DNA from 3 places in the Streptomyces sp. NPDC087845 genome. Region 3 is predicted to be linked to each of the others. Evidence: riboswitches for the same ligand, from Rfam matches in the RefSeq annotation. Region 3 holds a riboswitch; each other region holds the start of a gene.

Region 1 (3,266 bases), on a different contig from region 3:
TACGGCACGGGGTCGTACGTCCGCGGCGCCGGGTCACCGCCGGCCGCGGCGGCGATGATGTTGGCGGCGGCGGTCCGGGGGCCCTGGAGGGCGTTGTCCCAGTGGTGGACGAGAAGGCGTTCGCCGTACCGGGTGGACGGGAACGAGGCGCAGTCGCCGACCGCGTACACATCGGGCTGCGAGGTGCGCAGCGCGCCGTCGGCGGTCACCGATCCGTCGGCGCCGAGCGCGATGCCGGAGCCGGCCAGCCAGCCGGTGGCGGGCCGTGCGCCGATTCCGACGACGACCGCTCCGGCCGGGATCTCGCGGCCGTCCGTGAGGACCACCCGGCCCGGTTCGATGCGGGCGACCCGGGCTCCGGTGAGGAGTTCGGCGCCGATCTCGGCGTACCAGGCGGTCATCGGGGCGGCGACCTCGGCCGGCATCGCGCCCGCGAGGGGCTGCTCGGCGGCCTCGACGACGGTGACCGCGCAGCCCGCGGCGCGGGCCGCGGTGGCGAACTCGGCGCCGATCCAGCCCGCTCCGACGACCACGACGCCGTGCTGCTCGTCGAGGACGGGGCGCAGTCGTGCCGCGTCGTCGAGGGTGCGCAGCAGATGGACGCCGGGAAGGCCCTCGGAGCCGGGCAGGACGACCGGTTCGGCACCGGTCGCGATCACCAGGAAGTCGTAGGGCACGGGACCCGAGGGGGTGTCCAGCTCATGCGCGCCGGGCCGCACACCGGTGACTTCGCGGCCCAGTCGCAGATCGATGTCCAGCGCCTCGAAGTCGATGTCGAACGCGGAGTCCTCGGCCTTGCCGAGCAGTACCGCCTTGGACAGCGGGGGCCGGTCGTAGGGCTGGTGCGGTTCGGCGCCGATCAGGACGACGGGGCCGGTGAAGCCCTGTTCCCGCAGGGCCACCGCCGTCTGTACGCCGGCCATGCCCGCGCCGACGACGACGACGCGACGCCCGGCCGACGGGTCGGGCCGCTCCGCCCCGTCCGGCTGCTCCGACTGCTGCTGCTCGCTCACCCGTACACCATAAGCACCTGACGATTCATCAGGGTAGGGGACCTCTTCCACGGTGCTCGTTCCGCTTCCCTCCTACGGCTCCCACTCCCCTCTCTCCTCCGGCCGGACCCGGCCGTCCGCGAGAGCGGCGACGGTGGAGACGCAGTGGCCGGAGGATGTCGTTCCGCCCTGCTCCGGCTGCACGGAGGGGCGCCTCCCCTGCCTTTGAGGCCATGAGGGAGGAATCCGAGCGAGCGAACGGGCCACGGGCCCTGCTCCCTTACCGGGCCCGGGGAACGAGGTTTAGGGTGGCCGACGTAAAAGACTCGCGGGAGCCCGGACGCACCGGGCTGAGAGGGAGGCTGGGGCGGCCTCCGACCGTACGAACCTGATCCGGGTCATGCCGGCGAAGGGAGGGGCTGGACGCCCATGCGTTCTTCTCGGAACAAAAACGGATCCGACGTCCTGGTCGTCGGGGGCGGGATCATCGGTCTGGTGACCGCCTGGCGGGCCGCGCAGCGCGGACTGCGCACCGCGGTCGCCGATCCCGAACCGGGCGGCGGAGCCGCTCAAGTGGCGGCCGGCATGCTGGCCGCCGTCACCGAACTCCACTACGGCGAACAGATGCTGCTGGGCCTCAATGTCGCCTCGGCCGCGCGCTATCCGGCCTTCGCGGCCGAACTGGAGGCGGCGAGCGGTCAGGAGACCGGCTTCCGCGCCTGCGGCACCCTGGCCGTCGCGCTGGACTCCGACGACCGTGCCCATCTGCGGGAACTGCACGCCCTGCAGCAGCGTTCGGGCCTGGAGTCGGAGTGGCTCGGCGGCCGCGACTGCCGCCGTCTGGAGCCCATGCTCGCGCCCGGTGTCCGCGGCGGTCTGCGGGTCGACGGCGACCACCAGATCGATCCACGCCGGCTGGCCGCCGCACTGCTGACCGCCTGCGAGCGGGCCGGGGTGGTCTTCCACCGCGGCTGGGTGGAGCGCCTGGCGGTCGTACGCGACCGGGCCGCCGGAGCCGTGCTCGCCGGTGGTACGGAGCTGGGCGCCGACCAGGTCGTACTCGCCGCGGGCAGCCTCAGCGGCCGGCTCCCGGGGCTGCCGGACGAGGCCGTGCCGCCGGTCCGGCCGGTGAAGGGGCAGGTGCTGCGGCTGACCGTGCCCGCACCGTACGCGCCCTTCCTCACCCGGACGGTCCGGGCCGTGGTCCGGGGCAGTCATGTCTATCTCGTCCCGCGGGAGAACGGCGAACTGGTCGTCGGCGCCACCAGCGAGGAGATGGGCTGGGACACCACCGTCACCGCGGGCGGCGTCTACGAGCTGCTGCGGGACGCGCACGAGCTGGTGCCCGGCATCACCGAGCTGCCGCTCACCGAGACCCGGGCCGGCCTGCGTCCCGCCTCCCCCGACAACGCCCCGCTGCTCGGCCCCACCACCCTGCCCGGCCTCCACCTGGCCACCGGCCACCATCGCAACGGGGTGCTGCTCACCCCCGTCACCGGAGACGCCATGGCCGCGCTGCTGGCCGACGGCGAACTGCCCGAGGTGGCCCGCCCCTTCACTCCGCACCGTTTCCCGCCCGCCGCCCCCGTACGTCAGGAGCAGCCCGCATGACCGAGCCCGCACCACTCTCCGAGCCCGGCTCCCCCTCTCCTTCTCCCTCCCCTCCCCCTTCCCCCTCCCCTCCCCCTTCCCCCTCCCCTTCCCCCGCCGAATCCGCGCCCCTCTCCGTGTCCGTGAACGGCGAGGTGCGCCTCCTCCCCGCGGGCACCACCCTCGACGTCCTCGTCGCCACCCTGACCGCCGCGCACTCCGGCGTCGCCGCCGCCGTCAACGAGACCGTCGTCCCGCGCGGCCGGTGGTCCACCGCCGCGCTCGGTGACGGTGACCGCGTCGAGGTCCTGACCGCGGTCCAGGGAGGCTGACGATGCCCGACGACCTCTTCACCCTCGGCGACACCTCCTTCGGCTCCCGGCTGATCATGGGGACCGGCGGGGCGCCCAGCCTCGACGTGCTGGAACGCTCGCTGACCGCCTCCGGCACCGAACTGACCACCGTGGCGATGCGCCGCCTGGATCCGGCCGTGCAGGGCTCGGTGCTCTCCGTCCTCCGGCGGCTCTCCATCCGCGTCCTGCCGAACACGGCGGGCTGCTTCACCGCGGGCGAGGCGGTGCTGACCGCCCGGCTGGCCCGCGAGGCGCTCGGCACCGACTGGATCAAGCTGGAGGTGGTGGCCGACGAGCGGACCCTGCTGCCCGACCCGATCGAGCTGCTCGA
Region 2 (3,266 bases), on a different contig from region 3:
GATCGACGGCGGTTCCTGGTGGCAGGGGCTGCTGCTGGGGCTCGCGGTCGCGGCCAGCGCCACCCTCGGCGACCTGGGCGAGTCGATGATCAAGCGGGATCTCGGCATCAAGGACATGGGCACGCTCCTGCCGGGGCACGGCGGCATCATGGACCGGCTGGACTCGCTGCTGCCGACCGCTCCGGTGGTGTGGCTGCTGCTGGTGCTGTTCGTGGGATCCGGCTGATCCTGAGGGCGGTTCACCGCCCTGACCTGGGCATGTGCGAGTGAGGGTCCGTTGTCCACAGGGCGGCGGGCCCTCACTGCTTTGTCTGCGACACTGGATGAACCATGCCTAAGCCCGGAGAACTCACTTTCGTCGCGCCCCGCGGAGCCAAGAAGCCGCCGCGGCACCTCGCCGACCTCACGCCCGCCGAGCGCAAGGAAGCCGTCGTCGCGATCGGCGAGAAGCCGTTCCGCGCCCAGCAGCTCTCGCAGCACTACTTCGCTCGGTATGCGCACGATCCGGCCGAGTGGACCAACATCCCGGCCGCTTCGCGGGACAGGCTCGCCGAGGCGATGTTCCCCGGCCTGATGTCGGTGGTCCGCCACATCAGCTGCGACGACGACACCACCCGCAAGACGCTGTGGAAGCTGCATGACGGGACGCTCGTCGAATCCGTCCTGATGCGCTACCCGGAGCGGGTGACGATGTGCATCTCGTCGCAGGCGGGTTGCGGGATGAACTGCCCGTTCTGCGCCACGGGGCAGGCCGGTCTCGACCGCAATCTGTCGACCGCCGAGATCGTCCACCAGATCGTGGACGGCATGCGGGCGCTGCGCGACGGGGAGGTCCCGGGAGGCCCGGCACGCCTCTCCAACATCGTCTTCATGGGCATGGGCGAGCCGCTCGCCAACTACAAGCGGGTGGTCGGCGCGATCCGTCGGCTGACCGATCCGGAGCCGGACGGGCTGGGGCTTTCGCAGCGCGGGATCACCGTCTCCACCGTCGGCCTGGTGCCCGCGATGCTCCGCTTCGCCGACGAGGGGTTCAAGTGCCGCCTCGCCGTCTCGCTGCACGCACCGGACGACGAGCTGCGCGACACACTCGTCCCCGTGAACACGCGGTGGAAGGTGCGCGAGGTGCTGGACGCCGCGTGGGAGTACGCGGAGAAGTCCGGCCGCCGGATCTCCATCGAGTACGCGCTGATCCGGGACATCAACGACCAGGCATGGCGTGGTGACCTGCTCGGCCGACTCCTCAAGGGCAAGCGGGTGCATGTCAACCTGATCCCGCTGAACCCGACCCCCGGGTCCAAGTGGACGGCCTCGCGGCCCGAGGACGAGAAGGCTTTCGTCGAGGCGATCGCGGCACACGGGGTGCCGGTGACCGTGCGGGACACCCGAGGCCAGGAGATCGACGGAGCCTGCGGTCAGTTGGCGGCAGCCGAGCGCTGAGGCCGGAACGGCCCGTGTAACCTGGGCCTGAAATCAACTTCATACAAATCAACTTCATATTCCGACAGGGGAGCGCCACAGCGCTGAGAGTGCGGCACCGAGAACAGGTCGGCCGCAGACCCTCTGAACCTCGCCCGGGTCATTCCGGGTAGGAAGTTCGGTCATCAACTCATGCTGTTGCGCCCTGCCCGCTTTTCGCGGGCGGGGCCGCGTCTCTTCCTGGCCAAAACCCAGGAGGAATCCACATTGAGCACCACGCGCAGAACCACGCACCTCGCGGCGACGGCCGTCGCCGCCGCGCTCGGCGTCACGGCACTGGCCGGATGCGGGAGTTCCGATACGTCGGACTCCGGTTCCGGCGGCACGAAGAGCTCCGGCTCGAAGACCGTGACGCTCGTCAGCCATGACTCCTTCAACGTCTCCAAGGATGTGCTGAAGGAGTTCACCGAGCAGACCGGCTACACCGTCAAGGTGCTGAAGAGCGGCGACGCGGGTGTCGCGCTCAACCAGGAGATCCTGACCAAGGGATCACCGCGCGGCGATGTGTTCTTCGGTGTCGACAACACCCTGCTTTCCCGCGCCCTCGACAGCGGTCTCTTCACGCCGTACGAGGCGAAGGGCATCGACCAGGTGGCGGCCGGCACCCGACTCGACGCCGAGCACCGGGTCACCCCGATCGACACCGGTGACATCTGCGTCAACTACGACAAGGAGTACTTCGCCGAGAAGAAGCTCGCGCCGCCGCGGACCTTCGACGACCTGGCGAAGCCCGCGTACAAGAACCTCCTCGTCACCGAGAACGCCGAGACCTCCTCGCCCGGCCTCGGTTTCCTTCTCGGTACCGTCGCCACCTACGGCGAGAAGGGCTACCAGGACTACTGGAAGAAGCTGAAGGACAACGGCGTCAAGGTCGTCGACGGCTGGGAGCAGGCGTACAACGAGGAGTTCTCCGGTTCCGCGGGCGGCAAGAAGGCCAAGGCCGACCGGCCGCTCGTCGTGTCGTACGCCTCCAGCCCACCCGTCGAGGTGCTCTACGCGAAGCCGCAGCCGGCCGAGGCACCGACCGGGGTCGCCACCGGGACCTGCTTCCGCCAGATCGAGTTCGCGGGCCTGCTGAAGGGTGCGAAGAACGAGGCGGGGGGCAAGGCCCTGCTGGACTTCCTGATCAGCAAGAGGTTCCAGGAGGACATGCCGCTCAGCATGTTCGTGAACCCGGTCGACGAGAGCGCGAAACTGCCGGAACTCTTCACGAAGTTCGGCGCGACGGTCGACACGCCGGCGACCGTCGCCCCCGACAAGATCTCCAAGAACCGTGAGCAGTGGGTCCAGTCGTGGTCCTCGCTCGTAGTGAAGTAACGCGGACCCCCGTACGCGGAACGGACGCGGGCGGGAAGGGCGCGCCCGAGGAGGGGCCGCGGGGGGAGAAGCCGCGCGCCCGCTCTGGGCACGCGGACTTCGCGCGCGCGAAGGCGCGGCGCGGGAGTGCGGTGCGGCTCGGCCTGATGGCCGTGCCCGTCGCGTTCTTCGCGCTGTTCTTCGCCTACCCCGTCACCGCGATCGTCGGCCGCGGGCTGAAGGCGGACGGTGTCTGGCAGTTCGGCCGGGTTGCCGAAGTGCTGACCCGGCCGGACATCCGCGACGTCCTCTGGTTCACGACCTGGCAGGCGCTCGCCTCGACCGCGCTGACTCTGCTGATCGCGCTGCCCGGCGCCTATGTCTTCGCCCGCTTCGACTTCCCCGGCAAGCAGCTGCTGCGGGCGGTCGTCACCGTGCCGTTCGTCCTGCCGACCGTCGTCGTCGGGACGGCCTTCCTGGCGCTGCTGGGACGC
Region 3 (3,266 bases):
GAGCTGCTGCTCGACGGCCTCAACAGTCCAAGTGGCGACGGCGATGTACACATTGGACCCACGGAGCCCGAGGGGCTTTCCGATGTACACATCCGGCTTCAGGTGGGCGAGGACCGCGCCCTCTTCAGGGCCGGTACGGCGCCGCTCGTGGCCTTTCTCGACCGGACGGACAAACTCGTGCCGCTCGGGCAGGAATGCACGCTGGGTGACTTCGAGGGCAACCTGGAGGAGGCCCTGGGCCGGATCCTGGCCGAGGAGCAGAACGCCGGCTGAAGAACACGGCGTCGCAGACCGGCCCGCCGGTCGAACGCGACACCTGCCGAACGGGTGAATCGCTCTCCGTACGGGGGCGTTCAAGGCTTCGTCCTGCGACGGCGGCCTCTCCCGGTCCGTACGGGTGCTGGAGCTCCGGCTTCCGCGCCGAGCCCTGTGCGGTCCGCGGAGACGACCAGCGCGGCGAGCACTGTCGTCACCGGCACCGAGGCGACCAGTCCGATCGAGCCGACCAGCGTCCGCACGATCTCCTCCGCCACCAGTTCGCTGTTGGCCACTGTCCCCACGCTGCTCTGGGCGATCGAGAACAGCAGCAGCAGCGGCAGCGCGGCGCCCGCGTAGGCGAGCACCAGCGTGTTGACGACCGAGGCGATGTGGTCGCGCCCGATCCTGATCGCCGCCCGGTAGAGCCCCCGCGCGCCCATCGTCGGGTTCGCCTGGTGCAGCTCCCAGACCGCCGATGTCTGGGTGACCGTCACGTCGTCGAGTACCCCGAGCGAACCGATGATGACACCGGCCAGCAGCAGGCCGCTCATGTCGATGTGCGGGTACAGGCCGTGGATGAGGCCGGTGCTGTCGTCGGTGTTGCCGGTCAGGCTCGCCCAGCCGATGAAGAGCGATCCGAGCAGTCCGATCAGCAGGAGCGAGATCAGTGTGCCGATCACCGCGACCGAGGTGCGCGCGGTCAGACCGTGGCACATGTAGAGCGCGATCAGCATGATCGCACTGGCCCCGATCACCGCGACGAGCAGGGGATTCGAACCCTGGAGGATGGCCGGGAGGATGAACAGGGTCAGCACGGCGAACGACACGGCGAGCGCGATCAGTGCCATCACTCCACGCATCCTGCCCACCGCGACCACGACCAGGGCGAAGATCCCGGCCAGCAGTGTCATCGGGAACTTCCGGTTCACATCCGTCACCGAGTACTGCAGGTCATGGGGCGCGTCGGGCGCGTAGGCCACGACCACGCCCTGCCCCTCGCGCAACTGACGCGGTGCGTCGGGCTGGACGATCTCGACGAAGGTCCGGCCCTTGTCGTGACCGGTCGTCACCTCGACGGTGGCCTTCTCGCACAGCCCCGGCCCGCTCCCCGACGGCGGGATGGTCTCGCCGCTGGTGGGCATCTGGGCGGCGTTCACTTCCTTGCAGTCCACCTTGTCGACGTTCACCACCTTTCCCTGCTGGGTCTGCCGGTCGAAACCGACACCGGTCCGCTCGTGCGGTGGCGCACCGCCCGGCCAGAGCACCGCCAGGCCGACGACGACCGCGGCGGCGAACGGGATGAGTACGGCCGCGATCACCTTGCGCAGATGCTTGGAGACGGGCGCGGCAGGACCATGACTGTGCGAGTGGCCGTGCTGATGGCCCTGTGGGTCGGGGTCGATATGGGGGGACGTCACCGGCCGATCATCGCAAGAAGGGAAGGGCCCTCTGTTCATCGCGCCGGACGGGGCGCTAGCGTGGAGGAACCTTTGCACACGCGGGAGCTCGGAGCACCGGGCTGAGAGGGCGCTGATATCCGTACGCCTGTACGGGACAGGCTGCGCCGACCGCCGAACCTGTTACCGGGTAATGCCGGCGTAGGGAGTAGGTCTCATGACCACATCGGACGCACGCACGCCTGCCTCGAACCAGAGCGACGAGGCCGGGAAGTCCATCGGCTGGCACAAGGGATACGTCCAGGGTTCACGCCCGGACCTCCGGGTGCCGGTCCGTCAGGTGCACCTCACCAACGGCAAGGACGTGACGCTGTACGACACGTCGGGGCCGTACACCGATCCCACCACGGAGACCGATGTCCGTCGCGGACTCGCACCGCTGCGGGAGAACTGGATCATCGCGCGCGGCGACACCGAGGAGTACCCGGGCCGCCCCGCCCGCCCCGAGGACGACGGGCTCAAGCACACCTCGCCGCGTGGCGGGCTGCGCAACCTCGACGCCGTCTTCCCCGGCCGGCCGCGGCTGCCCCGCCGCAGCCGGGACGGGCAGCCGGTGACCCAGCTCGCGTACGCCCGCCGGGGCGAGATCACCCCGGAGATGGAGTACGTGGCGATCCGGGAGAGCGTCGAGCCCGAGGTGGTGCGCGAGGAGATCGCCGCCGGCCGGGCCGTGCTGCCGGCCAACGTCAACCACCCCGAGATCGAACCGATGATCATCGGGAAGCGGTTCCTGGTGAAGGTCAATGCCAACATCGGCAACTCCGCGGTGACGTCCTCCATCGAGGAGGAGGTGGAGAAGATGACGTGGGCGACGCGGTGGGGCGCCGACACGGTCATGGACCTTTCCACCGGACGCAACATTCACACCACCCGTGAGTGGGTTCTGCGCAACTCCCCCGTGCCGATCGGCACCGTTCCCCTCTACCAGGCCCTCGAAAAGGTCGACGGCCGGGCCGAGGAGCTGACCTGGGAGATCTACAAGGACACCGTCATCGAGCAGGCCGAGCAGGGCGTCGACTACATGACGGTCCACGCCGGCGTGCGCCTGCCGTACGTCCCGCTGACCGCTCGACGCAAGACCGGCATCGTCTCCCGCGGCGGCTCGATCATGGCCGCGTGGTGCCTGGCGCACCACAAGGAGTCGTTCCTGTACGAGCACTTCGAGGAGCTCTGCGAGATCCTCGCCGGCTACGACGTGACGTACTCGCTGGGCGACGGTCTGCGCCCCGGCTCGATCGCCGACGCCAACGACGAGGCGCAGTTCGCCGAACTGCGCACGCTCGGCGAACTGAACACGATCGCCAAGCGGTTCGGCGTCCAGACCATGATCGAGGGGCCGGGCCATGTCCCGATGCACAAGATCAAGGAGAACATCGACCTCCAGCAGGAGATCTGCGAGGAGGCGCCGTTCTACACGCTCGGCCCGCTGACCACCGATGTCGCGCCGGCGTACGACCACATCACCTCGGGCATCGGCGCGGCGATGATCGCCTGGTGGGGCACGGCGATGCTCTGCTACGTCACGCCCAAGGAGCACCTCGGCCTGCCCAA

Evidence for each region. A riboswitch is a leader RNA that binds a small molecule or an ion and turns the genes downstream of it on or off. The one in region 3 is predicted to bind thiamine pyrophosphate.
Region 1: linked by a shared signal. The riboswitch ahead of thiO (glycine oxidase ThiO) and the one ahead of thiC (phosphomethylpyrimidine synthase ThiC) in region 3 are both predicted to bind thiamine pyrophosphate.
Region 2: linked by a shared signal. The riboswitch ahead of ACIOMQ_RS38470 (thiamine ABC transporter substrate binding subunit) and the one ahead of thiC (phosphomethylpyrimidine synthase ThiC) in region 3 are both predicted to bind thiamine pyrophosphate.

What each region holds. Positions count from the first base shown of each region.
Region 1 is NZ_JBIUVC010000007.1:318,436-321,701, forward strand. Features, by position in the region: gene ACIOMQ_RS20420 (NAD(P)/FAD-dependent oxidoreductase) at 1-1,013, opposite strand, end outside; TPP riboswitch at 1,311-1,424, shown strand; gene thiO (glycine oxidase ThiO) at 1,422-2,603, shown strand; gene thiS (sulfur carrier protein ThiS) at 2,600-2,914, shown strand; gene ACIOMQ_RS20435 (thiazole synthase) at 2,917-3,266, shown strand, end outside.
Region 2 is NZ_JBIUVC010000028.1:23,477-26,742, forward strand. Features, by position in the region: gene ACIOMQ_RS38460 (phosphatidate cytidylyltransferase) at 1-226, shown strand, start outside; gene rlmN (23S rRNA (adenine(2503)-C(2))-methyltransferase RlmN) at 331-1,437, shown strand; TPP riboswitch at 1,494-1,610, shown strand; gene ACIOMQ_RS38470 (thiamine ABC transporter substrate binding subunit) at 1,615-2,793, shown strand; gene ACIOMQ_RS38475 (ABC transporter permease) at 2,940-3,266, shown strand, end outside.
Region 3 is NZ_JBIUVC010000002.1:496,900-500,165, forward strand. Features, by position in the region: gene ACIOMQ_RS07875 (SsgA family sporulation/cell division regulator) at 1-273, shown strand, start outside; gene ACIOMQ_RS07880 (YibE/F family protein) at 354-1,676, opposite strand; TPP riboswitch at 1,747-1,880, shown strand; gene thiC (phosphomethylpyrimidine synthase ThiC) at 1,873-3,266, shown strand, end outside.